Regions from separate parts of the Tepidiforma thermophila genome, predicted to be linked through region 2. Evidence: riboswitches for the same ligand, from Rfam matches in the RefSeq annotation. Region 2 holds a riboswitch; each other region holds the start of a gene.
What was found. A riboswitch is a leader RNA that binds a small molecule or an ion and turns the genes downstream of it on or off. The one in region 2 is predicted to bind cyclic di-AMP.

Region 1 (9,612 bases), 550 kb from region 2:
TCACGCGCGAAACTCCCCTCCGCCGCATGGGCACAGTCGACGACGTCGTCGAAGCCGTCCTCTGGCTCGCCTCCGATGCCTCCAGCTTCATCACCGGCCACAACCTCCCCGTCGACGGCGGCCAGCTCACCCGTCGCCTCCCGGGCCGTGACGACTTTCTCGCCTCCTCCTGATTGTTGACTCGATCGCTCGACTTTCTGAACTGGCCGGGCTACAATCAGCCTCGCGGCCCTGCCGCAATCTTCCCCCGAACTGAACGGAGCATCCCCATGACCGACCCCGAAATCGCTACTCGCGGTTACGCTCATCCCGAAGTCCTCGTCTCAACCGAATGGGTCGCCCAGCACCTCAACGACCCCTCCGTCCGCATCATCGAATCGAACGAAGACCCCCTCCTCTACCCCTCCGGCCACATCCCCGGCGCCGTCCAGGTCGACTGGGCCGCTGATCTCAACGACCCCCTCCGCCGCGACTACCTCGACCGCGCCGGCTTCGAAAAGCTCATGAGCCGCATCGGCGTCACCCCCGAAACCACCGTCGTCTTCTACGGCGACAAGAACAACTGGTGGGCCTGCTACGCCTTCTGGGTCTTCCAGCTCTTCGGCCACACCAACGCAAGGGTCATGGACGGCGGCCGCCTGAAGTGGGAGAAGGAAGGCCGGCCGCTCGTGAAAGACGTCCCCACCTACCCGCCCACCGAGTACCGCGCGCCCGAGCGCGACGACACCAAAATCCGCATCTTCCGCGACGAAGTCCTCAAGAAGCTCGGCACCGGCGTCAAACTCGTCGACGTCCGCAGCCCCCAGGAGTACACCGGCGAGCGCACCCACATGCCCGAATACCCCCAGGAGGGTGTCCTCCGCGGCGGCCACATCCCCGGGGCGAAGAACGTCCCCTGGGCCCGCGCAGCCAACCCCGAAGACGGCACCTTCAAGTCCGCCGCCGAGCTCAAGGCGATCTACGAGCAGGAAGCCGGCCTCACCCCCAACGACGAGGTCATCGCCTACTGCCGCATCGGCGAACGCAGCTCCCACACCTGGTTCGTCCTCAAGTACCTCCTCGGCTACCCCAACGTCCGCAACTACGACGGCTCCTGGACCGAGTGGGGCAACTCCGTCGGCGTCCCCATCGAGCGCTGAACTCCGCTACGCTGGTTGGTGAAGCACCCGTGCGGCGGGCGGCCCGTCTGCCCGCCGCACGCCCTCCCGGAGCACCCCCATGGCCCAGCCCCCCAAAGCCTTCCAGCAGGTCATCGACGACTTCGCCTTCGCCGACCGCCAGGAGCGGATCGAGATGCTCATCGAGTACGCCGACCGCTTCAAAGAGGTTCCCGAGCGGATCGCAACCCGCCCCTTCCCCGAAGAACACCACGTCCAGAAGTGCGAATCCGATGCCTACGTCTGGGCCGAAGACCTGCCCGACGGCACCCTGAAGTTCCACTTCGCCGTCGAAAACCCGCAGGGCCTCTCCGCCAAGGCCTGGGCCGTCATCCTCGATGAGACCCTCTCCGGGCAGCCGCTCGAAGAGGTCGCCGCCGTCCCCTGCGACAGCGTCTTCACCGTCTTCGGCAAAGAGGTCTCCATGGGCAAAGGCATGGGCCTCATGGGCATCGCCGATATGGTGACCGCCTTCGCCCGCCAGCGCCTCGCCGCCCGCGCCGCACAGTCCGGCTCAGCGTGACGTAACACAAATGTTCGTTGACCGCGCCCACCCCGCACCGTAGCATCGAACAAACCGCGGGACGCAGGAGGCCATGCCGAAGTACATATTCGTCACCGGCGGCGTCGTCAGCTCAGTCGGCAAAGGCATCACCACCGCCAGCCTCGGCCGAATCCTCAAATCCCGCGGCATCAAAGTCTCCATCCAGAAGCTCGACCCCTACCTCAACGTCGACCCCGGCACCATGTCCCCCTACCAGCACGGGGAGGTGTTCGTCACCGTCGACGGCGCCGAAACCGACCTCGACCTCGGCCACTACGAACGCTTCATCGACCAGGACCTCACCGCCGCCTCCTCCGTCACCTCCGGCCAGGTCTACCTTGCCGTCCTCGAACGCGAACGCCGCGGCGACTACCTCGGCGGCACCATCCAGCAGGTCCCCCACCTCACCAACGAAATCAAAGCCCGCATCTATGGCGTCGCCGAGCAGACCGGCTGCGACGTCCTCATCTGCGAAGTCGGCGGCACCGTCGGCGATATCGAAGGCGAAACCTTCATCGAAGCCATCCGCCAGATCCGTCACGAACAGCCCCGCGATGCCACCCTCAGCGTCCACGTCTGCTTCCTCCCCTGGGTCGGCGCCACCGGTGAACTGAAGACCAAGCCCACCCAGCACTCCGTCCGCGAACTCCGCTCCAAGGGCATCCAGCCCGACGCCATCGTCCTCCGCGCCGACCACCCCGTTCCCCGCGACATCACCGATAAGGTCGCCCTTTTCTGCGACGTCGAGCCCCGCGCCGTCATCCCCATGGAGACGGCCGACACCATCTACGAAGTCCCCATCACCCTCGAAGAACGCGGCCTCGGCGACTTCGTCCTCGACCGCCTCGGCCTCGAAGGCCAGCGCGACCTCGCCGAATGGCGCGACCTCGTCTACCGCCTCAAGCACCCGCGCCGGGCCGCAGAAGTCGCCGTCGTCGGCAAGTACGTCGAACTCCGCGATGCCTACATCTCCGTCAAAGAGGCCCTCGTCCACGCCGGCATCGCCCACGAGGCCGAGGTCGCCATCCGCTGGGTTCCCGCCGAGGCCCTCGAAACCCGCGACCCGGCCGACCTCCTCGCCGGCGTCGACGGCATCGTCGTCCCCGGCGGCTTCGGCGAACGCGGCTGGGAAGGCAAAATCCGCGCCGCCGAATACGCCCGCACCACCGGCACGCCCTACCTCGGCCTCTGCCTCGGCATGCAGGCCCTCGTCACCGAATTCGCCCGCCACGCCTGCGGCCTCGTCGGCGCCAACAGCACCGAGTTCGACCCCGAAACACCCCACCCCGTCATCAGCCTCCTCGAAGAGCAGCACGCCGTCGTCAACCTCGGCGGCACCATGCGCCTCGGCGCCTACCCCTGCCGCCTCCTTCCCGGCAGCCTCGCCCGCCGCGCCTACGGCACCGACCTCGTCCGCGAGCGCCACCGCCACCGGTGGGAGTTCAACAACGCCTACCGCGCCCGCCTCGAAGCCGAAGGCCTCCGCGTGAGCGGCACCTCCCCCGATGGCTCGCTCGTCGAAATCTCCGAAATCTCTGGCCACCCCTTCATGCTCGGCACCCAGTTCCACCCCGAACTCCAGAGCCGGCCGAACCGCCCCCATCCGCTCTTCCGCGAGTTCATCGCCGCCGCCCTCGCCCGGCGGGCCGCCGGCGCCGCCGCCCCCGCCACCGCCTGAGCGCCCGCGCCTACTCCAGGTGCAGCGCCCGGCGCACGTCCGGGTTCTGCAAATCCAGCTCGAACGTCTTGTACTGGTACGTCTGCCCCGTCTCCGGCGAATGCCCCGTCCGCTCCTCGCCGACCCGCAGCACACCCCACGAGAGCATGCTGTTCACGAGGTTCTTCACGTCCGACTCCTCGCGCCGCACCACCGGCTTCAGCGTGTCCACGATCCGGTTGAACGTCAGCCACCCGACCCCCGGCTTGTTCCGCTCGTCGTGGATCGCCACGATCACCGCCCGCCGCTGCTCCTCGGTCAGGTCGTTGTAGTTGAATTTGGCGTAGTCGTACTTCGCCAGCTCCTGCCCCACGTTCCGCGGCCGCTCGATCGCCTCCGTCCGCTCATTCGGCAGGAACAGCCAGTCCGTAAAGTCCGCGTTCACCATCATCAGCAGCCCGCTCTCGTGCAGCGCCCGCGCGAAGTCGCCCGCCCGGCCGCGCGCCAGCCGCTGGAAGTCCGCCTGCGGCATCCGCTTCTGCAGCTCCTGCCCCACCAGCGAAAGCGGCAGGTCGCGCCCGTTCGTCCGGAAGTCCTCCACAATCGCGAGGATCTGCTTCAGCACCTCGGCGACCTCCCGCGGCTCCGCCGAGACCGGCCCCTTCGCCTGCGCCAGCTCCAGCGCCCGCGCCGCCGCCGCGGCCAGCCGCGGCTCGATCTTCTCCACCGCCGCCGGCTCCCTCACCGGCGTTGCAGCAGCACGGTCGACCTCCGGCTCCACGTCGAGGTCGTAGTACAGCACCACGTCGGCCTGCTGCACGAGCTGCGCCGAGGTCGCCCACGACACCCCGATCACCACCACCCGCTTTCCCCGCGCCCGCAGCAGCATCACGACGTGGAAGAAGCTGTGGTCGCCCGAGGCGATCACAAACGTCCCGATGTTCGGGTAGAGGTGGCTCGCCTCCACGCAGTCGACCGCCAGCTTCACATCGACCGAGTTCTGGATGCGCGCCTCGCCCTCCGCCGTCGTGTACCGCCGGGTGAGCACGTACACCGGCTCCAGCCCCGCCGTATACAGCGACGCCGGGTCGCCCGCCTGGACCGGGTCCATCCAGTCCGCGTACGCCCGCGCGTAGGCCACCCGCCCGAACCGCTCCGCCGCCTCCCGCAGCGCCGTCACATTCGGACGACGGTTCCGCTGCATCAGGCTGAACTTCAGGTTCTCCCAGTCGACGAGCAGCGCGACGTCATCGTGCCCGGGCCCATTTCCGCCATCCCGCATGCCGCGATCGTAGCCGAACTTCCCGCCGCCCGCTGTGCACCGTGCCTCCCGGCAGCCCCCGGCCCCGCCGCAACCGCAAGCCCGCATCCGGCCCCACCCGCTCCCCCGCCGCCCATCCGCATTCCCCCGCATTTTTCCGTGTCGACGCGCACGGCCGCTCCGAATGTGGTAGTGTGAACGAGCCGAATCCCGGCCGCGCCGGGAACGGGGGACCCATCACCTGGGGTGCATCCTTCCACAGCGAAGGACGGCGACTTCCGACGCCGAACCCGTCAGCTAACCCCGTAGGCGTTCGGAGGAGCCTCTGCCTCCTCTGCGACCCGGAACCAGGCGGGCCCTCCCGCCCGCCGCCAGCACACAGGAGGTACGCGCAGTGCAGTACGCCATCTCCCCGTCCACCATCCTTCCCCGCAAGACCGTCTACCGCGAAACCGAGCTCAACCTGGCCCGCATCCGCGAGGCCGCAACCAGGCTCCGCTCCTGGGCGCTCGTCTCCGGCGAGCGGATCGTCGGCCTCCCCTTCATCCGCGTCAGGTCCGACCTCCTCTGCGAGGTCCATCTCCCCGTAGACGGCAACGTCCAGCCCCACCCCCAGACCGGCGTCTTCGCCCACACGGCGCCCGAATCACCGGCCGTCTCCCTCCGCGTCGTCCGCTTCGACGAGCTCCGTGCCGTCATTCGCGAGCTGAGCGGCGAAATCGCCGTCGATTGCGGCAGCGCCGGCCCGGTCGAGTTCCATCCCTCCACCGCCGAGTTCACCCACGGAACGCTCCTCTGGCCCGTCCACCGGCTCTCTCCGGCCCTCGCGCCGGCCGTCGCCATCCCGGGGCGCCGCACCCTCGAGGCGGCGTCATGAGGATCCCCCGCGGCGCTCGCGCCGCCGGGGCCGCCGCCGTCCTCGCCGCCAGCCTTGCCTTCGCAGCCTGCGGCGGCGATGACAACGATGACCCGACACCCACGCCCGGCAGCACCGAGACCCCGGCCGCTGCCTCGCCTACCGCCGCAACCCCGGGCGCGTCGCCCACACCCGCGGCAACCACCCCGGCCGCCACCCCGACGCCGGTCGTCTTTACGCCCACTTTCACCTGCACCAACCCCATCACACCCCTCCAGGCCCGCCTCAACCGGGGCCAGCAGGTCGAACTCCAGGGCCGCGTCTTCGGCGTCATGGACCGCAACAGCGATGCCGTCCTCGCCGTTGGCGCCCCCTTCGATGCCCTCCTCCGCGTCGAGGTCATCGTCCCATCCGGCAGCCGCCAGAACTTCCCGGCCGATCCGCTCCTCGGCTTCGCCAACCGCGACATCTGCGTCCGCGGCACCATCGAAGAAATCGGCGGCATCCTCACCATCGCCGCCACCAGCCCCTCCGAACTCACCGTCGTCGACTAACCCGAAAGGAGCCGGCCGATGACCATATCCGCCATCACCATCGCCCGCCAGGTCGGCACCGGCGGCGAAGAGGTCGCCGCCATCGTCGCCGAGCGGCTCGGCTACCGCCTCCTCGACTACCGCATCGTCCAGGAAGCCGCGCTCGAAGCCGGCGTCTCCCCCGAGACCATCGCCGAGGCCGAGCGCCGTCCATCCTTCTTCGCACGCATCATCGAAGCGCTCGCCCGCACCCCTTCCGCGGCCTCGCTGCAGTGGGGCGAGCCGCTCAACATCGACGCCACCCCCATCCTCACCTCCGCCGACTATCGCCAGCTCATCCAGGACGTCGTCGAAGACTTCGCGAATCACGGCCGCGTCGTCTTCCTCGGCCACGGTGCCCAGTTCATGCTCAGGGCCCGGCCCGACGTCCTCCGCGTCTTCATCACCGGCAGCGAAGCCGCGCGCGTCCGCCGCCTCATGGCGCAGGCGCGGCTCGACGAAACCGCCGCCCGCGCCCTTGTCCAGCGCACCGACCGCGAGCGCGTCGCCTACTTCCGTGAATACTTCGGGGCCGAATGGCTCGACCCCGCCAGCTACGACCTCACCGTCTCCACCGACCGGCTCGCGCCGGAAGCCGCCGCCCGCGTCATCCTCTCCGCCGTGGAGCTGCGGAACCCGGTCCCCGCCTGAACGCTCGACCCAGTCACTGGCTGTGCCTAGTCTGGGGTGCGAAGCACACCGCTTCGCACCCCAGCTGCTGTTCCGGAGGCCCCCTTGGACTGGTGGCGCATCGTCCATGTCCTCTCCCTTATCTGGCTCGGCGCCGGCCTGGGCGCCACCTACCCTCTCATCCTCCGCGCCTGGGCAACCAAAGAGCTCCGCACCCGCGCCACCCTCCTCATCGAAGCCGCCAACAACGAAACCCGGGTCCTCCTGCCCGGCGCCATGGCCAGCGGCATCACCGGCTTCTTCTGGGCCGTCGCCGCTGAGTACAACTTCATCAAAGACGCCTGGCTCGGCATCCTCACCCTGCTCTACATCTTCTTCTACTTCGTCTGCCTGCCCCTGCTCGGCTTCGGGCTCCGGAGGGCCAGGCTCGCCGCCCTGGTCGCCCAGAAAAAAGGCGAAGAGACCGAAGAACTCCGCCAGGTCCTCGAAGACCGCGTCCCCATCGTCTTCGGCACCATCCTCGTCCTGAGCGTCCCGCTCCTCGCCTGGCTCGCCGTCTTCAAACCGTTCTAGCGCCCCGGTCAGAACACCAGCGGCTCGCTGCCCGGCCTCGCCGACCCCGGGTCGCATGCCGGGCTCCGCTCCACCCACCGCAGCAGGTCTACCGGGTCGAACGGCCCGATCGCGTCCGCCTCGCCCGGTGCAAACAGCACCGGCCTGCGGTGCGCATCGCCCGGCGGAAGCCCTGTCAGCTCCGCCCGGTACACCAGCGCCAGCTCCCAGCCGTCGGCATCGAAGGGGAAGCTCAGCACATCGGCAACTTCGAGCGCTGAAATCGCCCCGTCGCACCAGTCATCGGCCAGCGCTGCCGCCGTCTCGTACGGGTTCGCCCCGTACTCCATCACCGTCCACGGCAGCCATCGCCCACGCACACCCGGGGCCGTCACCTCGAAGACCGTCAGCCGGCCCTCAAACACCGGCACAAGGTACACCGCCACGTGTGCGCCGCCCGGCGTAAAACCCGCCTGCGGCCGCCCGAAGTACGCCTGGCGCATACCGCGATTCTGCCCCTGGCCAGCCCGCCTGTCGAACCGGCCCGCCTCAGGACAGGATCCCCGCGAACGTCCCCTCGTCGATCGGCCCGACCGCGGCCAGCACCGCCTTCCCCGGGTCCAGCACCTCCCGCCCAACGTCCAGCAGCTCGTCCAGCGTCACAGCATCGAACCGCGCCACCACCTCGTCCACCGTCAGCACCTTCCCCCGCAGCAGCTCCTGCGACCCCAGCCACCCCGCCACCGAGCGGGTGTCCTCCATCCGCAGCTGGATCCGCCCCTTCGCCATCTCTTTCGCCTTCTGCAGCTCGGCCGGCGGCACGCCCTTAAGCAGCTTCACCGTCTCCTCAATCGTCGCCTCCGCCGTCACCCGCGCGTTCTCCGGGTCGCACCCCGCGTAAATCGTCAGCGAACCCGCATCCCGGAACTCGCTCGTGTAGCTGTGGATGTCGTACACGAGCGCCCGCTCCTCCCGCAGCTCAAGGAACAGCCGGCTCGACATCCCCTCGCCGAGGAGCATGTTCAGCAAACTCACCGCAAACCGCCGGTCGCTGTCGAGGGGCACGCTCGGGAACGCGAAGCAGAGGTGCGCCTGCTCCGTCGCCTTCTCCCGCACCCGCACCCGCGGCGCCCCGTTGCGCGGCACCACCGGGTACCACGGCCCCGGCTCGGCCGGCGCAAGGGCCCCGAGCCACTGCTCTGCTGCCGCCACCACCTCCGCATGGCGCACATTCCCCGCCACCGCGAGCACCATGTTCCCCGGCACGTACTGCCTCCGGAAGTACCGCACCACCGCCTCCAGCGGCAGCGCCTTCACGCTCTCCGGCGTCCCGCCGATCTCCCGCCCCAGCGGCTGCCCCGGCCAGAGCGTCTCATCCACCAGGATCGCGCTCAGCTCCGCCGGGCTGTCCTCCACCCCTGCCAGCTCCTCCAGGATCACCGCCCGCTCTTTCTCCAGCTCGGCCGGGTCCATCACCGGCTCCGTCACCATGTCCGCGAGGATGTCGACCACCGTCAGCGCAGCCGTGTGCGGCACCTTCGCGTAGTACAGCGTCGCCTCCCGGTCCGTCGCCGCATTGTGCACCCCGCCGACCGACTCGATCGCTTCCGAAATCTCCCGCGCCGTCGGCCGCCGCGATGCCCCCTTGAAGAGCATGTGCTCAAGGAAGTGCGAAAGCCCCGCCTCCTCGTCACGCTCATACCGGCTGCCCGCTCCGACATAGACGCTTACCGTCGCCGAGCGCGTGTGCGGCAGCTCGGCCGTCACCACGCGCAGGCCGTTTTCGAGAACCGTTCGCTGATGCATCGACACTCCCGTGCCCGCCCGGGCACCAGCCCCGATCCTACGCGCCGCGCCCGCTTCCCGCGAACCGCCCGCGAAACCTGTTCGTAACACCGGTGCAATTCGCACGAAACCCCGGCTCCCTACCCTGCAACCGACACGCAGGGCCTCCCGGCTTTCGCCCCGGCGCCGAAACAGAAGCTTCATATCGCAGCCCCTCGCTGCGCGTGGCCGTAGCCGGCGCCCGGGCGACAATCGGAAGACCCGCCGACCATCACCCCGAGGAGTGCGATGACCCCCGAAGAAATCAAAGCCTACTGCGAACAGAACGGCGTCCGCTTCGTCGACGTCAAATTCGTCGACCTGTTCGGCCAGTGGCAGCACATCACCCGCCCCATCCGCGAACTGAACGACTGGACCGACTACAACCGCTCCCCCTGGCGCACCGGCTACGGCTTCGACGGCTCCTCCATCCGCGGCTTCCAGAAGATCGAGGAGTCCGACATGCTCCTCATCCCCGACCCGGACACTGCATTCATCGACCCCTTCATCGAAGTCCCCACCCTCTCCGTCATCGCCAACGTCGAAGACCCCGTCACCC
Region 2 (9,612 bases):
CTCACCCGCGTCGCCGAGGTCATGACCCGCGACCCCGTAACCATCTCCCCTGAGTGGCACGTGGAGGAGGCCATGCAGCTCATGACGGGCCGCCGGTTCCGCCACCTGCCCGTCATCGAAGATGGCCGCCTCGTCGGCATGATCTCCATCGGCGACCTCCTCCGCTGGGTCACCATCCACCAGGAAGACCACATCCGGGCGATGACCGACTACATCACCGGCCGTCTCAGCTGATCGGCCGGCCCCCGGTCACCGCCCCTTGAAGACGGGCTCCCGCCGTTCGACAAAGCTCAGGGCGCCCTCCCGGTGGTCCTCCGTGGTGAAGAGGTAGGCGAGCGCGTTCCCGATGAACTCGCCCATCTCATCCATCGTGGCGTGGCGCGAGCGCCGCAGCCCTTCCTTCATGTAGCGCATCGCGATCGGCGGGTTCGCCGCAATTCTCCTCGCCAGGCCCATTGCCGCCGGCAGGAGCTCCTCGTGGGGAACCACCCGCGACACCAGCCCGATCGCCAGCGCCTCCTGCGCGCTGATTACGTCCCCGGTAAACAGCAGCTCCGCCGCCTTCGAGGGCCCGACAAGCTGCGGCAACCGCCACAGCCCGCCGAGGTCGGCCACGAGGCCCCGCTTGATGAACAGCTCCCCGAACTTCGCCTGCTCCGACGCAATCCGGATATCCGCGAACAGCGCCAGGTCCATCCCCCAGCCGACCGCCGGGCCGTTCACGGCCGCAATTACCGGCTTGTCGCACTCGAGGATGGCCGCGGCCGCCGGCGTCGGGCGGGGCTTCACTTCGCGCAACCGGGTCACCGTCTCCTCGCGCTGCTCGCCCAGCATGATCTGCTTCACATCGTCGCCCGAGCAGAACGCCCGCCCTGCGCCCGTCAGCACGATGCACCAGGCGTCCGGGTCGCGGTGCAGCTCTCGGAACGTCTGCTCCAGCTCGGCATACATCTGCCGGTTGAGCGCGTTCATCACCTCCGGCCGGTTCAGCGTCACCACCGCGACCCGCCCGTCCCGTTCCACCACGATGTGGTCCATACTGCCCACCTCCCTGCCGGTGCCCGGCAGGCTTACTTGAACTCGTATCCGCCCTTCACCCCCGCGGGCTCCGGGTCCATGATCACGTTCACGCACGCCGGCTTCCCGCTGGCGAATGCCCGCTCGATCGCGGCCTTGATCTGCTCCGGGTGTTCCACGAACTCCCCGTGGCCGCCGAGGCCCTCCACCACCTTGTCGTAGCGCGCATTGTCCCCCAGTACTGTCGCCGGGGTGCGGCCCTCCCCGTACTGCGCCTTCTGCCCGACATAAATCTGGTGCCAGCACCGGTCGTTCCCAACCACCGAAACGATCGGCATCTTAAACCGCACAAACGTGTCGAAATCGAACCCGTTCAGCCCAAAGGTGCCGTCGCCGTTCACCATCAGCACCTTCTTCTCCGGCGCCGCAACTGCCGCCGCCATGCAGAACCCGGTCCCGACCCCGAGCGTTCCGAACGGGCCCGGGTCCATCCACTGCCCCGGGTTGTTGATCGGCAGCACGCTCGCCGCAAGCGCCACAATGTCGCCCCCGTCCCCTACCACGATCGTGTCGTCATCCACGAACTCCGCAATCTCCTTGCACAGCCGGAGCGGGTGAATCGGCACCGCATCGGAGTTCATGAAGTACGACCGCTGCTCATCGGCCTGGTTCTCGAGCCCCCGCAGGTACGTCATCCACTCCTTGTGCTCCGCCTTCCCAATTTCCGACGTAAGCTGGAGGAGCGCCTGCCGGATGTTCGCTTCGATACCGATCGTGAAGTCCCGGTTCCGCCCGATATCCCGCGGATCGATGTCAATCTGGATGACCTTTGCCGCAGGGTTCCACGCCGGCGGCCGCCCGTACTTCAGCCGGAAGTCGATCGGCGTCCCGAGGATGACGATGACGTCCGCCTGTGCGAAGGCCGGCTTGCGCGACAGCGAAAAGAAGTTCGGGTTGTCCTGCCGCAGCGTGCCGCGCCCCATCGCGTTCGTGTAGACCGGCACATCCGCGGCCCGCGCGAACTCCGCCAGCTCACGGTGCGCCCGGTGCCAGAACACCCCTGAGCCGGCCATGACCATCGGCTTCTCCGCCTCCCGGATCAGCTGCGCCGCCTGCTTGATGAGCTCCGGGTCGCCCATGATCTCGCCGGTCACCCGGTAGTTCCGCGGCCACTCCAGCGAATCTTCATCCACCCGCCCGAACAGCACGTCCGAAGGCACCTGCAGGAACGTCGGCCCGTACCTGCCCGTCATCGCCTCACGGAACGCCATCGCCATGTAGTACGGGAGCCGCCGCGTCTCGTAGACCGTCTGCGCCCACTTCGTGATCGGCTTCATCACATCGAGCAGCTCAATGTCCTGCAGCGAACCCATGTCGTATTGCCGAAGCGGCGACCGCCCGCCGATCACCACCATCGGGCTCGACGCCTGGTAGGCGTTCGCTACTGCTGTCACAACGTCAGTGACACCAGGCCCGGCCGTCACCACCGCGACGCCCGGCTTGAACGTGATCCGCGAATAGCCGTCCGCCGCATGCCCGGCCGACTGCTCATGCCGCGTATCGATGATGCCGATGTCGTTGTTCAGGCAGCCCTCGTAGATGTTCTGGACGTGCCCCCCGGAGAGCGTGAAGATGTGGCTCACGCCCTCCTGCTTGATCATCCGGGCGATAATCTCGCCCCCATCGATCATGTTCCCCATGGCGAACTCCAGTGCCGGTATGCAGTGCTCGCGAGTATACGCATCGGCACCGCAGGCCGCTGCCGCCGCTCACAGCTTCGCAACCATCCACTCTTCCGCAAGCCGCACCACGTCGGGCCCAATCTCGAAGTGCCCGCCGGGGAGCCACTGCAGGTCCTTCTCCCCCGGCAGCGCCGCATAGAGCGCCTCGGTCCGCTCCCGCGGAATCAGCTCGTCGGCGGTCTTCCCAATGACTCGCACCGCGACGCCCCCGAGCCGCGCCACGTCGGAATCCGGCCCGGCCGCACTCCCCGCGAGCCCGCCCTCGCCCACCAGGCAGAACGCAGCCGCCCGAAAGCGACCGCTCCGCGCCACGGCCGCAATCCCGATCATGCTCCCCAGCGAGTAGCCCACATATCCCAGCCGCCCCGTATCAATCGGCAGCACGCCCGGCAGCAGCTCGAGCATCCGCCCAACTTCCGCAGCAAATTGCGCACGAAACGCCTCATACCGCTCCGGCTGGCGGAAGAGCGCCATCGGGTCGTGCGTCTGCCGCTCGCCGTGGAGCGGAGCATCCAGTCCCACGCACACCCACCCGCGCTTCGCCCACCGCATCCCGATTTCGCTCACCCAGTAATCCTCTTTGCTCCCCATTCCCGGGTGCTGAATCTGCACCATCGGCATCAGCTCCTCCGTGCCCGCCGGGAGGTAGGCCACCCCCGGCACCAGCTCCTCCCCGCACCTGAACCAGAAATTGACTTCCCGGATGTCGCCGATGAGCGATTCGCGAACCTGCAGCTCGTTTGCCATGCTCTCCTCCGTCCATCTGCTGCCGCCCGGGGGTCTTGACGCTTACGCGTACCGGGCGAACGATGCCTGAAGCGGGCTCGTCGCCCGCAGCGCCTAGTCTGCCCCTCCGGGCAGAACGGGGGAACCAGTTCTCGGGGCGAATCCGCCCGGCCGGCACCACAACCCGGCGACGGCGGAGCGGCTATCTCCGGCCGCAGCCCGGCAGCTAACCTCGGCGGCGTAGGAAGACCTTGTTCGAGGCCACCCCGCATATGGTCTCCAGGCCTTCCGTTTCCGCCGTTCCGGCGCAATCTCGCGGCGAAAAGCCGGTCCTTTCCGTCTACGCCAGCTCCCCGCTCTGGGAGCGCCTCGGCAACGCCATCCCCCTCGCCCTCTCCCTCCTCCTCATCAGCTTCATCTTCTGGGGGCCCTTCAAGGCGCCCCTCCTCTTCGCCGTCCTGAGCGTCGCCTTCTTCGTCTACTGGCTGTTCCGCAGCTACTCCGTCGCCATCGCCTGCGCCATCGGCCTCCGCCGCATCAAGCACTGGAAAGCGACCGACTGGCGCGCCAAATACGCCGCCCACATCGCCCGCTCGGGCCTCCCCAACCGCTGGACCTGGCCCCGCCACCTCGTCATCATCCCCAACTACAAAGAGTCCGAAGAGGGACTCGCCCGGACCATCGATTCCCTCGCCGCCCAGTCGGTCGCCAGCCAGCTGGTCGTCGTCCTCGCCATGGAGGACCGCGAACCCGGCGCCCGCGAAAAGGCCGCTCGGCTTATCGCCCGCTACCCCGGCGTCTTTGCCGACATCTTCGCCACCTTCCACCCGGCCGGCCTCCCCGGCGAAACGCCTGGCAAGGGCTCCAACGAAGCCTGGGCCGCCCGCGAAGCCCACATCCGCCTCATCGAAAACGGCGGCGACGACATCCGCCGCTACACTGTCACCAGCTGCGACGCCGACGCCGTCTTCCATCCCTCCCACTTCGCCGCCCTCAACTACCTTTTCCTGGCAGCGAAGAAGCCCTACCGCACCTTCTGGCAGCCCACCATCTTCAACTCGAACAACATCTGGGAAATCCCCGCCCCCCTCCGCATTCCCGATGGCCTCTCCGGCATCAACCGCACCTCCAACCTTCTCATCCCCGGCAGCGTCCGCTTCCCGACCAGCTGCTACTCCCTCTCCTGGCAGATGCTCCACGAAGTCGACTACTGGGACGAAGAGGTCATCCCCGAGGACTGGCACCTCTACCTCAAGTGCGCCTACACGCTGGGCGATGACGTCAACGTCGAGCCGCTCTTCCTCCCGCTCGGCAACGACTGCGTCCTCGCCGATGGCTACTGGAAGACGCTGAAAGCCCATTACGCCCAGTCGGTCCGCCACGCCTGGGGCGCCAGCGACATTCCCTACGCCTGGCGCGCCGCCATGCACCCGCGGTCCCCGCTCTCCTGGCGCCGCCGCCTTGTCCTCGCCGGGGCCGTCACGAAAGTCCACGTCCTCTGGGCTGCCCAGTGGTACATCGTCACTCTCGGCATCTTCCTGCCGTCCCGCTTCGCAGCTCAATTCGATGCCCCCCTCCCGGGCTGGTGGGTCCACCGGTACCCGGTCCCGGGCACCGGCTGGCACCCGGAGCACCTCCTCGAACCGTCCCGCTGGTTCCGCATCGGCCCCGAAGGCATCTTCGAGCCGACCATGTGGCTCAACCTCCCGGGCATCCTCGTCGGCCTCTGCCTCTTCCCGCTCCTGGTCATGATCGTCTTCGAGCTGCGGACTCGCGGCCCGCGCCCGGCCTATGTGTCCCGCTGGGTCTACCTCACCGGGCTCCTGATGTGGCCGCTCATGGCCGTCATCACCTTCTTCTTCGCAAGCCTGCCGGCCCTCCACGCCCAGTGGAAGCTCGCTTCCGGCAGGGGCCTCGTCTACCGCGTCGCCGAAAAAGGCAGCCGTGGCCTGCCCGTCCGCACGGCGGTGGTCCCCGAACCGGAGCCCGGCGAAGCCGTCGTTGTCGCCGGCGGCAAGTAGCCGACCGGACGTCGCGAAGCCCCGGCAAATCCCGTATCGTGCCATCCGCAGCAATCCGCGGAGGCCCCTGCCCGTGCCCGACGTCGAATACACCCTCGAAGGCTCCACCGCCGTCCTGCGCCTCAACCGCCCCGAAAAGATGAACGCCATCACCTACGAAATGCTCGGGGCCATCGAAGACGCTGTCCGCCAGGCCGGCTCCGACGATCGCGTCCGCGCCCTCATCCTCACCGGCACCGGCCGCGCCTTCAGCGCAGGCACCGACCTCCAGCAGCTCTCCGGCCAGCCGCCCACCGCCGGCCGCGCCGAAACCTATGGCCGCGCCTACAGCGAAAACCGTCCCGCCCCCTGGACCTTCGCCTCAATCCCCAAGCCCACCATTGCCGCCGTCAACGGCGTCGCCATCGGCGTCGGCGTCGAGTTCACGTCGCAGTGCGATTTCCGCATCGCCGCCGAATCCGCCCGCTTCGGCTGGGTCTTCGTTCACCGCGGCCTCATTCCGGATACCGCCGCAGGCACCTGGCTCCTCTCCCGCATCGTCGGCCTGCAAAACGCCGCCTACCTGCTTTATTCCGGGGAAATCATCTCCGCGACCCGCGCCCTCGACATCGGCTACGTTCATGAGGTCGTGCCCGACGCCGAGCTGATGGAGCGGACGCTCGCCTTCGCCCACGAGGTCTCCCGTGGTTCGCCGCTCGCCATCGCAGAGACGAAGCGGCTCCTCTACCAGTCCCTCACCCGTGACCCCATGGACCACCTGGCCGACAGCACGGCCACCATCACCCGCCTCTTCGCGAGTGAGGACTTCAAAGAAGGCGTCCGCGCCTTCCTCGAACATCGCGACCCGGAGTGGAAGGGGCGCTGACCCCTTCCCGTCACCAGATCCCGAGCGCCATCTTCACGTCCTCGCTCGCCATCGTCCGCGGATCCCACGGCGGGTTCCAGACGATCTGCACGTCGACGTCCTTCACGCCCGGGAGCTCCCGCAGCTTGGCATACGCCTCTCCCCGGATAATCGGGCCGAGCGGGCACCCCGGGCTCGTCAGCGTCATCGTCACCAGCACGTCACCGTTGTCGTACTGGATGTCATACACCAGCCCAAGGTCCACGATGCTCATGTTGATCTCCGGGTCCTTCACCTCCCGGAGCTTCTCCCGCAGCTGTTCGTAGGTCGGCACCTGCGGCGTTTCGGTCTCAGCCATGTCGTTCCTCCTGTGCGGCGGCCTTCGCCTGCCGCAGCGCTTCAAGCAAAACGTTCCACGCGAGGAGCGCGCACTTCACCCGTACCGGCAGCTTCGCAACCCCCTCGAGCGCCTCAAGGTCGCCGAGCGATGGGTCCGGCGGTGCGCCCTCCACCAGCATCGATCGTACCTTCCCGGCAACCTCCTCGGCTTCGGCCAGCGGGCGCCCCTTCAGCCGTTCCGTCAGCATCGAGGCGCTCGCCTGCGAAATCGAACACCCCTGCCCCCAGAAGCCGAGGTCCGCGAGCACCCCGTCATCGACCGCGAGGTCGAGATGAATCTCGTCGCCGCACACCGGGTTCACCCCTTCCGCCTGCGCGGTCGGCGCTGGCAGCGGCCCGTGGTTCCGGGGCCGCCGGTAATGGTCCAGGATCAGGTCCCGGTACAGGTCATCGAACGGCGGCTCGCTCACGTCCCTCTCCGAACACGCGATTCACCCCTTCGAGCGCCTCGACCAGCGCCTCGATGTCGTCGGCGCCGTTGTAGATACTGAAGCTCGCCCGGCTCGTCGCTGGCACGCCGAGCGCGCGCATCAGCAGCTGCGCGCAGTGGTGCCCAGCCCGGATCGCCACCCCGTACCCGTCGGCGATCGTCGCCACATCGTGCGGGTGCGCCGCCTCCATCGAGAAGCTCACCACACCGCCCCGTTCGGATGCCGCCGCCGGCCCAAACACCCGCAGGCCGGGCACGCGCCGCAGCCGCTCGAGGGCCAGCTCCGTCAGCTCCTCCTCGTGCCGCCGGACGTTCGCCATCCCGATATCCGCGAGGTAGTCGACCGCCGCTCCGAACGCAATGACGTCCGCGATGTTCGGCGTCCCGGCTTCGAACTTGTGCGGGAGCTCCGCCCACGTTGAACTCTCCGGGCGCACCACCGCAATCATGTCGCCCCCGCCCAGGAACGGCGGCATCGCTTCCAGCAGCTCCGCCCGCGCCCAAAGCACCCCCACCCCCGTCGGCCCCAGCATCTTGTGCGCCGAAAACGCGAGGAAGTCCGCCCCCAGCTCCTGGACGTCGACAGGCAGGTGGGGCACGCTCTGCGCGCCGTCAACGAGCAGCAGCGCCCCGGCCGCATGCGCCATCTCCGCGATGTCCGCGACCGGGTTGATCGTCCCCAGCACGTTCGACATGTGCGTCACGGCCACCAGCTTTGTCCGCGGCCCGATGAGTCGCCGAAGCTCGTCCAGGTCGAGGTTCCCGTCGCCCGTGATGCCCGCGTACCGCAGCGTCGCGCCCTTCCGCCGCGCCAGCAGCTGCCAGGGCACGATGTTCGAGTGGTGCTCCATCAGCGTGAGGACGATTTCGTCGCCCTCGCCGACATGCTCATCGCCCCACGCCCGCGCGACAAGGTTGATCGCCTCTGTCGCGTTCCGGGTAAACACCACTTCCTCCGGGCCGCGCGCCCCGATGAACCGCGCCACCTTCCGCCGCGCATCCTCGTACTGCTCGGTGGCCCGCGTCGCTAGCGTGTGGATGCCCCGGTGGATGTTGGCGTTCGATGTCTCGTAGTACCGTACGAGCGCCTCGATCACCTGCCGCGGCTTCTGCGTCGTCGCCGCATTATCGAGGTACACGAGCGGTCGCCCGTTGACCTGCTGCCGCAGGATCGGAAAGTCCTGCCGAATACGCCGTACGTCAAGCACCGGGCACCTCCTTCAGGTGGGCAGCTCGACTTCGATCACGCCGTCCGAGACGCGCACCGGGTAGGTGCGCACCGGCCGCACAGCAGGCAGACAGAGCGCCCGGCCGGTCGTCACGTCGAACCGCGCCCCGTGCCGTGGGCACTCTATCTCCTTGCCGCTCAGCTGCCCCTGGTCGAGCGGGCCGCCGTCATGGGTACAAACGTCGTCGATTGCGTAATACCCGTCGCCGGTGTTGCAGACGGCGATCCGCCGTCCCCCGGCTTCGAACACTTTCGCCGTGCCCGGCGCCACCGCGTCTGTTGCCATGGCGGCAGTCCAGCCCATCAGCTGCCCCTCACCTTCGCCTCGAGCATCCCAAGGAGCTCCTCCCGCAGGCCGCCCTCCGGCACCCGCCCAATCACCTCCTCGAGGAACGCCCACACGAGCATCCCCTCGGCGACAGGGCGCGGGATGCCGCGCGTCTGCAGGTAAAAAAGCTGCTCCTCGTCCACCGGCCCGGCCGTCGCCCCGTGCGACGCACGGATGACATTGCTCGTCAGGATCTCCAGCACCGGGTCGCTGTCCGCTCGGGCCGTCTTGCTCAGGAGCAGGTTCCGGTTCTCCTGGTTCGCATCGGCGTTCTTCGCCTCCACGCCGACTCTCGTCAGCCCGTAGTACACCGACCGCGCCGAATCGCGCAGCGCCGCCTTGTACAGCAGGTCGCTTCGCGTGTCCGGCCCGATGTGGTCCTGCAGCGTGTAGAAATCGACGTACTCCTCGCCGCGCCCGTACGCCAGGCCCAGCAGCTCGCTCGCGGTGCCCCGGCCGAGGAGCGACGACTCCATCTGCCCCTTCACCACCCGCCCGCTCAGCACGAGCTGCAGGTTCTGGAAGGCGGCATCCCGCTCCGCGCCCAGCATCCGCTGGTACCCGAATGACCGGGTCGCCGGCCCCCAGCGATGCACAACGTAGTAGCGAACCTCCGAGCCCGGGCCCGGGAAAATCTCCGCGACCGGAATCGCAAGGGTCTCCGCATCGTCCGAGGCGTACTCCTCGACCACCGTCACCCGGCTGTTCGGACCCGTCACAATCACCGTGTGCGGCGTCGTCAGCTGCGCGCCGCTCACCGACCGGCGGATACGCACCGGCGTCGCCGGCTCGGCATTCGCCGGCACATCGACGATAACCGCCTCGCGGAGGAACGCGTAGTGCAGTGCGGTGAAGCGGTCCGTCCCAGGCGATACCG
Region 3 (9,612 bases), 820 kb from region 2:
CGACCAGTACGCGCTGCTGCGCGGCCTCCGCTTCCACTACCGGGAATGGCCGAACCCCGGGCGGCCCCCGCTCGTGCTGCTGCACGGGTTCACCGGGCACGCCCGCTCGTGGGACACCTTTGCGGCGGCAATGCAGCCGCAGTTCCACCTCTACGCGCTCGACCAGCGCGGCCACGGGGAAAGCGCCTGGGCCGACGACTACACGGCCGATGCCATGGTCGAGGACCTGCGCGCCTTCGCGCAGGCGCTGCGGCTGGAGCGGTTCGCGCTGCTCGGCCTCTCGATGGGCGGCCGCAACGCCTACCTCTTTGCGGCCCGCTACCCCGGGGCGGTCGAGCGGCTGGTCATCGTCGATATCGGCCCCGAGGTCCACGCAGCCGGGGCCGCGCGCATCCAGTCGGGCGTGCGTGCGCCGGACATCTTCGCCTCGCCGGAGGAGGCGGTCGAACGGGCGCTCCGGGCGAACCCGAACGCCGACCCCGCCGAGGCGCGCCGCCGCACGCTGAACAACCTCCTCCTCCTGGAGGACGGGACCTGGACGTTCCGGTACGACCGCGCCTTCCGCGATGGGACGCGGCCGATCAGCCGGCCGGACCCGGAGGCTTCGTGGCGGGAGCTCGCGAAGATTGCTGCGCCGACGCTGCTCGTCCGCGGCGAGCGGAGCGACGTGCTCGCGCCGGAGGTTGCGGCCCGGATGGCGGCGACGATCCCGGACTGCCGGCTGGTGGAGGTGCCGGGGGCGGGGCATTCGATCCCGCTCGAGCGGCCGCAGGGGTTCCTCGAGGCGGTGCGGCCGTTCCTGCTCGGCTGAGCCGTCAGGCCCCGGGCGAGGCTGCGGGGCGGGGCAGGAGGTCGGCCGGCTGCCCGACCCTGCGGAGGAACCGCGCCCGGTCGAGCTCGGCGAGGAGGAGGAAGCCGCCGACGAGCAGCGCCATGGCCGCGAGGGTGACGCGGGCGCCGGCGTAGGTGGTGCCCACGCCGAGGGCGAGCAGCGGCAGGGAGATCGCCGTCTCGGTGAGGGTGAGCTGGACGGCGAAGACGCGGCCGTGCTGGCCGGCCGGGGCCGTCTCGGTGAGCGCGACGCGCCCGGCGATGAGGAGCCCGGAAAGGGAGACCCCAAGCAGGAAGGCGACGGGGATGGCGACCGCGAAGGTGGTGTTCATCGAGGCTTCGAGGCGGGCCACCGGCGGGATGTGGCTGTACTGGGCGACCGCGGTGATGCCGTAATCGAGGGCGGTGAGCGCCGCCAGCGCAACCAGCAGGCCGAGGAGCCCGAGCCTGAGCACCTCGTGGGCGCGGGCAAGGGTCAGCTCGCGGCTGCACCACCAGAGCCCGGCCAGCACGCCGAGGACCCCGGGCGCGAAGAGGTACGCCATCGCCTCCCAGCCGAGGCCGAGGTCGCGCTCGAGGTAGAAGGGGAGGGCGACGACGATCCCTTTCGAGACCACCATCTTCAGCCCAAGGGCGACGAGGGCGTAGCGGGCGAGCGATTCGCGGCCGAAGAAGGCGATCGTCTCGCGGAAGCTGAGGGCGGCCCGGGCGCTGCCGGCAGCGAACGCCCGGGCCAGCGGTGCAACCCGCACGGCCAGCACCACGGTCAGTGCGAAGAGGAGGGACATGCCGACCGCAGCGCCGATCACCATCGCCGTGGGACCGCCGAGGAAGTAGAGCGCGGGCGCGAGCACGAGCATCCCCGCGGCCTGGCCGGCGTACTGGAGCGCCGCCAGCCAGGAGTGGACGCGGCCGACATGGCTCGCCTGGAGCGGCCGGACGAGGGCGAGCTCGGCCGGGGTGAAGACCTGGGAGCCGGTGGAGTAGAGGAAGGCGAGCACCCAGGCGCTGGTGCCGCCATCGAGGAGCCAGGTGCCGGCGGCCACCGGCAGGAAGCGCAGGAGCGCCCCGAAGGCGTAGCCCCTGCCCGGGCCGAGCCGGTCGGCAATCGACCCGCCCGGCAGGCCGAGCAGGATGGAGGGCAGGAGCATGGCGATGAAGAGGCTCGAGAGGTCGAGCGCAGGCTTCGCTCCGGTGCCGGCGACGAGGAAGAGCGCGGCCAGCCAGATGTTCTGGGACGTTTGCGCGGTGAACCGCGCGGCGTAGCTCAGGGCGCGTTCGAAGCGAAGCGATGACGGCTCGCGGGAATCCATCCCGTTCCCCCGTGACAGTCCGGTGGCCGCGCCGGGTGCGGTGCGGCCGGTGGCCTCGAGAGACGGGAGGTGCCGGTTCCGCGTCTCTCCCAAGAGCCTGCGAGGTTAGCTGACGGGTTCGGCATTGGGAGTTGCCTACGCGCCTGCGCGCGATTCACCCCGTGCGTTGGGTCCCCCGCTCTCCGCGTGGGCGGAGATTCGGCTTCGCACAGTATACGCCGCCCGTGATCGGCCGGTTTGCACACGGTTCACGAACGGCGAACGACCAGTCCCCGGCCGGTGCCGCGGAGACAGCCGCTCAGCGCGCCCGGCGCACCCCGAAGACGACGGGCGTCCCCTCCAGGTCCTCCTCGGCGCGGGCCGCATCGGCGGGCGGCTCCTCGCTGCGAAGTTCGAGCGCGAGCGTCTCGCCGCGGATGTAGGCGCCGTGGCGCTCCAGCACGCGGGCGACATCGGCGTCGCCGGCAACCCAGGCGATGATCCGGTCGGCGAGCTCGAAGCCGGCCTCGCGGCGGAGGTCCTGCAGCCGGCGGACGATTTCGCGGGCGAGCCCCTCATCGGCAAGCTCGGGCGTGATGGCCGTCGTGACGGCCACGGTGTAGCCGGCCTCCTGTGCGGCGGCGTACCCCTCGCGGTCCTGCGCCTGGAGGAGGATGTCGCCGGGCTCCAGCTCGATGCCGGCGACGGTGACGGTGCGCCCGCGGCGGACGGCGGCGGCGACCTCGGCGGGGTCCATCGCCGCCAGCCCCTGCCGGATGGCGCCGACCGCCTGCCCGTGCTTCGGCCCGAGGACCGGGAGGTTCGGCTTGACGTCGTAGGCGACGACGGCGGTCTCGTCCTCGACGATGCGGAGCGCCTTCGCGTTCAGCTCTTCGAGCACAAGGTGCCGGTTGCGCTCGACGACCGCGGCTTCGGCGGGGTCGCGAAGCCTGACGAGCACCTCGGCGACCGGCTGGCGCACCTTGATCTGGACCTTCGCGCGGGCCGCGCGCCCGAGGGAGCAGAGCCGCTTGATGAGCTGTGTCTCGGCGTTGAGGCGGGCGTCGATGCGCGCCGGGTCCGGCTCGGGCCACGCCGCGAGGTGGACGCTCTCGGGCGCGGCGGGGTCGACGGTGCGGACGAGGTTCTGCCAGAGCTCCTCGGCGACGAACGGCGTGAACGGCGCCAGCAGCTTCGCGAGGGTGGTGAGGGCTGCGTAGAGCGTTTCGTAGGCGCTCTGCTTGTCGGCGTCGCCCTCGGTAGCGCCGCGCCAGAAGCGGCGGCGGGAGCGGCGGACGTACCAGTTCGACAGGTCGTCGACGAATGCTTCGATGGCGCGGGCGGCGTCGGTCGGGTCGTACGCCTCCAGCTCATCGGTGACTTTGACAATGAGGGCGTTCAGCTCGCTCAGGAGCCAGCGGTCGATTTCGGCGGCCGGCTCCCAGCGGCCGGAGGGGCGGAAGCCGTCGATGCTGGCGTAGCTGACGAAGAAGCTGTAGGTGTTCCAGAGGGTGAGGAGGAAGCGGCGGAGCCCCTCTTCGACGAGGCCGGCGCTGAAGCGGCGGGGCGAGCCGGCGGGGCTGGCGGCGTACATGTACCAGCGGGTGGCATCGGCGCCGTGGCGGTCGATGACGGTCCACGGGTCGACCGTGTTGCCCCGGCTCTTCGACATCTTGTTGCCCTTTTCGTCGTTGATGTGGCCGAGGCAGATGACGTTGCGGTAGGCGATGCCGTCGGGGATGGCGCCGGCGGCGTGGAGGAGCGTGGCCTCGGCGTGGAGGGTGTAGAACCAGCCGCGGGTCTGGTCGATCGCCTCGCAGATGAAGTCGGCCGGGAAGTGGCGCTGGAACTCCGTCTCGTGCTCGAAGGGGAAGTGCCACTGGGCGTAGGGCATGGCGCCGCTATCGAACCACGCGTCGGCCACCTCGGGGACGCGCCGGGCGGTGCCGCCGCAGGCCGCGCAGCGGATGGTGATGGCATCGACGAAGGGGCGGTGGAAGTCGTCGAGGGCACGGGCGGCCTCCGGGTCTTCGGCCCGTTCGATAAGCTCGGCGCGGGAACCGATGCAGGCCGTCTCGCCGCAGGCATCGCACCGCCAGAAGGGGAGGGGCGTGCCCCAGTACCGCTCCCGGCTGACGGCCCAGTCGATGTTGTTCGCGAGCCAGTTGCCGAAACGGCCGTGCTTGATGTGCTCGGGGTACCAGTTGATCCGTTCGTTGCCGGCGAGGAGCTGCTCGCGGAGGGCCGTGGTGCGGAGGTACCAGCTCGGCTTGGCGTAGTAGAGGAGCGGGGTGCCGCAGCGCCAGCAGAAGGGGTAGGTGTGGCGGATGGTGCCCTTCTTGAGGAGCAGGCCGCGCTCCTCGAGGTCGCGCTCGATGTCGCGGTCGGCCTGCTTGGCGAATTTGCCGGCGCCGGGCAGGCCCTCGGCCATGATGCCGCGGAGGTCGATCGGCTGGGCGAAGAGGAGGCGGTAGTGCTTGCCCTCTTCGAAGTCCTCGCCGCCGAAGGCCGGGGCGATGTGGACGATGCCCGAGCCGTCTTCGAGCGAGACGTAGTCGGCCGCGATGACCCGGCGGAGGCCATCGGTCGATTCGCCGGGCGCGAGCGGGCGGAGGCGGCCGTCGTCGCCGAAACGGCGGACCGGGTGGCCGAGCAGCTCGGGCCGGTAGAGCGGTTCATAGGCGATGCCGACGAGCTGCTCGCCGCGGAGCGAAGCGGCCGGCTGCGCGCCCTCGCCGAGCACGCGCGGGGCGAGGGCTTCAGCGAGCACCACGGCCTCGTCGCCGAGGTCGTAGACGCCGTAGGAGGCATCGCTCTTGACGGCGAGGGCGACGTTGCCGGGGAGCGTCCACGGGGTGGTGGTCCACGCCACGAGGGCGAGCGGCCTGTCGGTGCGGAAGCCTGCGGCGGCGAGGGCATCGCCGGGGATGCGGAACTTCACGAAGACGGAGGGGTCGGGCACGTCGTCCTGGTAGCCGAGGGCGACTTCGTGGTCGCTGAGGCTGGTACCGCAGCGGGGGCAGTGGGGCGTGGAGCGGTAGTCCTGGTAGACGAAGCCGGCATCCCAGAGCTGCTTGAAGATCCACCAGCAGGTTTCGATGTAGCCATTGTCGTAGGTGACGTAGGGGTTGTCGTAATCGGCCCAGAAGGCGATCCGCTCGCTCAGGCGGGTCCACTCTTCGACGTAGCGGGAGACGGACTCCTTGCACTTCTCGTTGAAGGCGGCGATGCCGTACTCCTCGATCTCGGGCTTGGATTTGAGGCCGAGCTCCTTTTCGATTTCGAGTTCGACGGGAAGGCCGTGGGTATCCCAGCCGCCTTTGCGGGGGACGCGGTAGCCGCGCATCGTCTTGTAGCGCGGGATGAGGTCTTTGAAGACGCGGGAGAGGACGTGGTGGATGCCGGGGCGGGCGTTGGCCGTGGGCGGGCCTTCGTAAAAGACGAAGAGGCGGTCTTCCGGGCGCTGCTCGATGCTCTTTTCGAAGATGCGGTGCTCCTTCCAGAACTGGAGGATGCGCGCTTCGAGCTCGGGGAAACTGACCTTTGGGTCGACAGGACGGAACACGGTGGCCTCCGGTGCAGGACGCAGCGTTGACGCCACAGGGTGCGAATGAGAAGGCCGCGGCGGGCGGCGGTATCGTACCCTTCGGCGAGATGGATGCGCGCATGGAGGCCCGGACACGACAACGCGCGCCTGCCCCCGCTCCAGGGACGAGCGCGCGCGCCCGCGGTACCACCCTGGTTCCCGCCGTGCGGCGGGCACTCATGGGGCGCCAGCACGCCCCTGCCCCTGGTAACGGTGGGCCTCCGCCCGGGTCTACTGGGCGCGCGGGGCGCCGTTCGGCCGGGGGCTCGGGAGGGATGTTCGCGCTGCCGTGCCGTGCCCCCTTCCACCCGCCGGGGCTCGCTGGACGGCCGATGCGGCGCTACTCGTCTCCGTCATCGCCGATGGGCTCCACTACAGCAGCGCCCGAGGGGGAATGTCAATGCTGACCCGGCGGCGGCTGCTTGCCGGCTTCCTCGCTGCGGCGGCGTTCGCGGGGTTCGGCGCCGCCTGCTCGGGGAACACTCCCTCCGACAGCTACGCGCGCCCGGTCGAGACGCCGGAGCCGACACCGACGCGGCCCGTGCCGACGCCCGAGCCGACGCCGGAGCCGACGGAGTTCCGGGTCGCCTTCATCAACCTGATGAGCCCGATCCAGACCGACGCGAATGACCCCATCGCCGGCGACACCTTCGAGCAGCGGCTCCAGCTCGTCATCGACGAGCTGCGGAGCTACCGGCCCGACCTCGTCGGCTTCAGCGAGGCCACGTGGACGGCGAAGCACGGCTCGGCAGTGGCGAAACTCGCCGCCGAGCTGAAGATGGAGCCGCTCTTCGTGCAGGCGAACCCGTGGTTCGCTGGCCGCACCGAGCAGCAAAACCGGGAGCTCGCAAGGCAGATCGGCTTCGAGGAGGGCGAGCTGGTGCTCGTCCGCAGCGACCGGTGGGTGGTGCTGGGCGCGACGCCGGCATGGCTGAACCCGCGCACGAGCGAGACCGAAGGGCGGGCCGCGCTCCACGTCCGCATCAAGGGGCCGCCGGCGCTGGGCACCGTCGACGTCTTCATCACCCACCTCACCGGCGGAGGCGAACGGCTGCGCGGCCAGCAGGCGGAATCGTTCGCCGAGTTCGTGCGGAAGCAGCGGACCGGCGGGCCGGCGATCATCCTCGCCGACCTTTCCGATCCGCCGGGCTCGCCCGCCTACGAGGCGCTGATTGGCCTCGGTTTCGAGGACCCGCTGGCCGGCATCGACCCGCCGACCTGCTGCCGCCCGGGCGTCATCGGCGAGCAGCCGGAGCCGACGGTACGGACGTCGTTCATCCTCTCGGCAGGGTGGCGGGCCTCGGTGGCGGCCGCGTTTGCGACGAAGCCGGGCCGGCTGCCGGACGGCCGCCCGCTCTATGCGAGCGACCACAACGGGGTCTGGGCGCTTTTCCCCGTGCCGAAGCGGAGCGGCCAGTAGCCCGCGCGGACGCGCGCCGGCTGCCCTAGAATGCCCCCACGCTGCCGGGGGGACGCGCATGGCCTTTACCGACCGCTACGGGCTCGAACTTTCCACCACCTCGCCGCGAGCCGCCGAGGCGTACTGCCGCGGGCTCGACCACGCGCTCGCCGCCGAAGCCGAGGCCGAGGCCTGCTTCCGCGAGGCACGGCTCGAGGACCCGGGCTTCGCCCTCGCCCACATCGCCGAGGCGCGGATGCTCCAGTTCCGGGCACGGCCGGCCGAAGCCCGCGAGGCCGCCGACCGCGCCCTGCAGGTGGTCGGCGGGGCGACCCGGCGGGAGCGCCAGCACGTGGACGCCATCGCGACCGCCGTGGCGGGCGACCCGCGCGGCGCGCTCGAGAAGGTCCGGGCCCACGTGGCGGAGTTCCCGCGCGATGCCTTCGTGCTCTCGCAGGCCACGGGCGTCTACGGGCTCATCGGCTTCAGCGGGCGGCTGGAGCGGAACGAGGAGCAGCTCGCCCTGCTCGAACCGCTCGCCGGGGCCTACGGCGATGACTGGTGGTTCCTTTCGCAGATCGCCTTTGCCTACAACGAGCTGTTCCGCCACCGCGAGGCGCAGCAGGCCGTGGAGCGTTCCCTCGCCGGGAACCCGCGCAACGGCCACGCCTCCCACACCGTCGCTCATATCGCCTACGAGACCGGCGACGCCGAGGGCGGCGCGGCCTTCCTGCGGGAGTGGCTCGTCGGCTACGACCCGGCCCACCAGCTCTACGTCCACAACCACTGGCACCTCGCCCTCTTCGAGCTGGCGGCCGGGAACTTCGAGCGGGTCATGGAGCTGTACGACCGGGTCATCCGGCCGTCGGTGGCCACCTCACCGCCGCTGGGCACCATCGCCGATGCCGCCTCGCTCCTCTGGCGCTGCACCCTCACCGAGCGGCCGGCAGCCGACCTCCCGTGGGCCGAGGTTGCCGCGTACGCCGCAGACCGGTTCCCGCGGCCCGGGACTACCTGGGCCGATGCCCATTGCCTCATTGCCTGGTGCGCGGTGAACGACACCGACCGCCTGACGATGCTGGTCGGCCAGCTGCGCGACCGGGTGGCCGGCGGGAAGGTGTACGCCGGGCCGGTGCTCGTGACGCTGGCCGAGGGGTACCTCGCCTTCGCCCATGGCGACTGGGACCGGGCGGCGAACCTCTTCCAGCTGGCGCGGCCGGAGGTCATCCGGCTCGGCGGCAGCCATGCCCAGCGCGACGTCTTCGAGGAGACGCTCATCGAGGCGTGCGCGCGGGCCGGCCGGCTCGAACAGGCGCGGACGATCCTCGAGGAGCGGCTCGACCGGCGCCCGAACGGCCGCGACCGCCGCTGGCTGGAGCACATCACCGCGCGGGAGGCAGCGACCGCCTGAGCCGGCGGCCCCGGCGGTTGCCTCTACCCCGCGCTTCCGGCCACAATCGGGCCAGCATGGCCGACTTTTCGCTTCCCGCACCGTACGAACCGCAGAAATCGAGCTACATCCACGACCGGGCGACCCGCCCGAAGCGCCCGCCGATCGACTGGCGGGAGCTCACGGGCCGCTTCTGGGGCCTGGGGATGGGCGTCGCCTTCTCGGTCATCTTTACGGTGGCGCTCTTCGAGCTGCGCGATTCGTGGGACAACCACCGCGATTGGCTCGTGATGCTGATTCCATTTTTTGCGATTGCCGGGCTCGCCTTCGGCCACCTGATGTACCGCGGGAAATGGGAGGCGCTGGCCGTGCCCGGCGGCTTCCTGCTGCTCACGGGCATCTTCACCGTCTCGGTCTTCCTCGGCGACATCGACGGGATGAGCCGGGACACGCGGCGGATCGTGGCCGCGCTCGGCGGCATTTCGATGGCGCTGACCATCGTCTCGGCGATCGTGGCCCTCCTCTGGGTTGAGTTGCGCGAGCCGGCCAAGGCGCCGCCGCCCCAGCTGTAAGCAGGACCGCACCGGGCGCATCGCCCCCAACGCCCCCTGGTGATAGATTCCTCAAATCTGTTCGCCCGGGGGGTTTTTGCTGAATGACCAGCCTTTCCATTCCCGCCACGATGGATGACGTCACGCCGGAGTGGCTGACCGCCGCGCTGCGCGAGCGCGGCCACCTGCGCGAGGCCCGCGTCGTCGAGGCCCCACGCCAGCGGATCGGCGAAGGCGTCGGCATCCTCGGCGAACTCGCCCGCATCACCCTCGTCTACGACCGGGAGGAGCCGGGCGCGCCGCAGACGCTGATCGCCAAGATCCCGACGGCGGACCCCGGCGGCCGGGGTGTGGCCCACATGCTCGGCTTCTACGAGAAAGAGCGCCGCATCTACGACGAGCTGGCCCACCGGATCGGCGTCCGCAGCGCCCGGGCGTACTACACGGCCGGCGACCCCGAATCGGTACAGTACATCATCCTGATGGAGGACCTCGCCGGGCTGCGCCTGGGCGACCAGGTGGCCGGGGCCTCGGCCGAGGAGTGCTTCACGCTCGCGCGCGAA

Region 1: another riboswitch for cyclic di-AMP. It lies ahead of A9A59_RS04150 (hypothetical protein); the one in region 2 lies ahead of A9A59_RS06910 (glycosyltransferase family 2 protein).
Region 3: another riboswitch for cyclic di-AMP. It lies ahead of A9A59_RS02895 (MFS transporter); the one in region 2 lies ahead of A9A59_RS06910 (glycosyltransferase family 2 protein).

Annotation. Positions count from the first base shown of each region.
Region 1 covers NZ_PDJQ01000001.1:870,029-879,640, forward strand. Annotated here, with positions in the region: gene A9A59_RS04125 (SDR family NAD(P)-dependent oxidoreductase) at 1-173, shown strand, start outside; gene A9A59_RS04130 (sulfurtransferase) at 270-1,139, shown strand; gene A9A59_RS04135 (SufE family protein) at 1,219-1,680, shown strand; gene A9A59_RS04140 (CTP synthase) at 1,754-3,379, shown strand; gene A9A59_RS04145 (NYN domain-containing protein) at 3,390-4,640, opposite strand; cyclic di-AMP (ydaO/yuaA leader) riboswitch at 4,811-4,946, shown strand; gene A9A59_RS04150 (hypothetical protein) at 5,014-5,496, shown strand; gene A9A59_RS04155 (hypothetical protein) at 5,493-6,029, shown strand; gene A9A59_RS04160 (cytidylate kinase-like family protein) at 6,048-6,698, shown strand; gene A9A59_RS04165 (DUF2269 family protein) at 6,783-7,250, shown strand; gene A9A59_RS04170 (hypothetical protein) at 7,259-7,732, opposite strand; gene A9A59_RS04175 (M16 family metallopeptidase) at 7,779-9,035, opposite strand; gene glnA (type I glutamate--ammonia ligase) at 9,303-9,612, shown strand, end outside.
Region 2 covers NZ_PDJQ01000001.1:1,424,774-1,434,385, forward strand. Annotated here, with positions in the region: gene A9A59_RS06890 (CBS domain-containing protein) at 1-234, shown strand, start outside; gene A9A59_RS06895 (enoyl-CoA hydratase/isomerase family protein) at 250-1,038, opposite strand; gene A9A59_RS06900 (thiamine pyrophosphate-binding protein) at 1,071-2,717, opposite strand; gene A9A59_RS06905 (alpha/beta hydrolase family protein) at 2,787-3,506, opposite strand; cyclic di-AMP (ydaO/yuaA leader) riboswitch at 3,587-3,741, shown strand; gene A9A59_RS06910 (glycosyltransferase family 2 protein) at 3,737-5,506, shown strand; gene A9A59_RS06915 (enoyl-CoA hydratase/isomerase family protein) at 5,580-6,371, shown strand; gene A9A59_RS06920 (metal-sulfur cluster assembly factor) at 6,382-6,708, opposite strand; gene sufU (Fe-S cluster assembly sulfur transfer protein SufU) at 6,701-7,159, opposite strand; gene A9A59_RS06930 (cysteine desulfurase) at 7,137-8,387, opposite strand; gene A9A59_RS06935 (non-heme iron oxygenase ferredoxin subunit) at 8,400-8,693, opposite strand; gene A9A59_RS06940 (SufB/SufD family protein) at 8,711-9,612, opposite strand, start outside.
Region 3 covers NZ_PDJQ01000001.1:604,985-614,596, reverse strand. Annotated here, with positions in the region: gene A9A59_RS02900 (alpha/beta fold hydrolase) at 1-811, shown strand, start outside; gene A9A59_RS02895 (MFS transporter) at 816-2,144, opposite strand; cyclic di-AMP (ydaO/yuaA leader) riboswitch at 2,224-2,358, opposite strand; gene ileS (isoleucine--tRNA ligase) at 2,443-5,688, opposite strand; gene A9A59_RS02885 (exonuclease/endonuclease/phosphatase family protein) at 6,104-7,129, shown strand; gene A9A59_RS02880 (tetratricopeptide repeat protein) at 7,188-8,519, shown strand; gene A9A59_RS02875 (hypothetical protein) at 8,576-9,070, shown strand; gene A9A59_RS02870 (phosphotransferase) at 9,154-9,612, shown strand, end outside.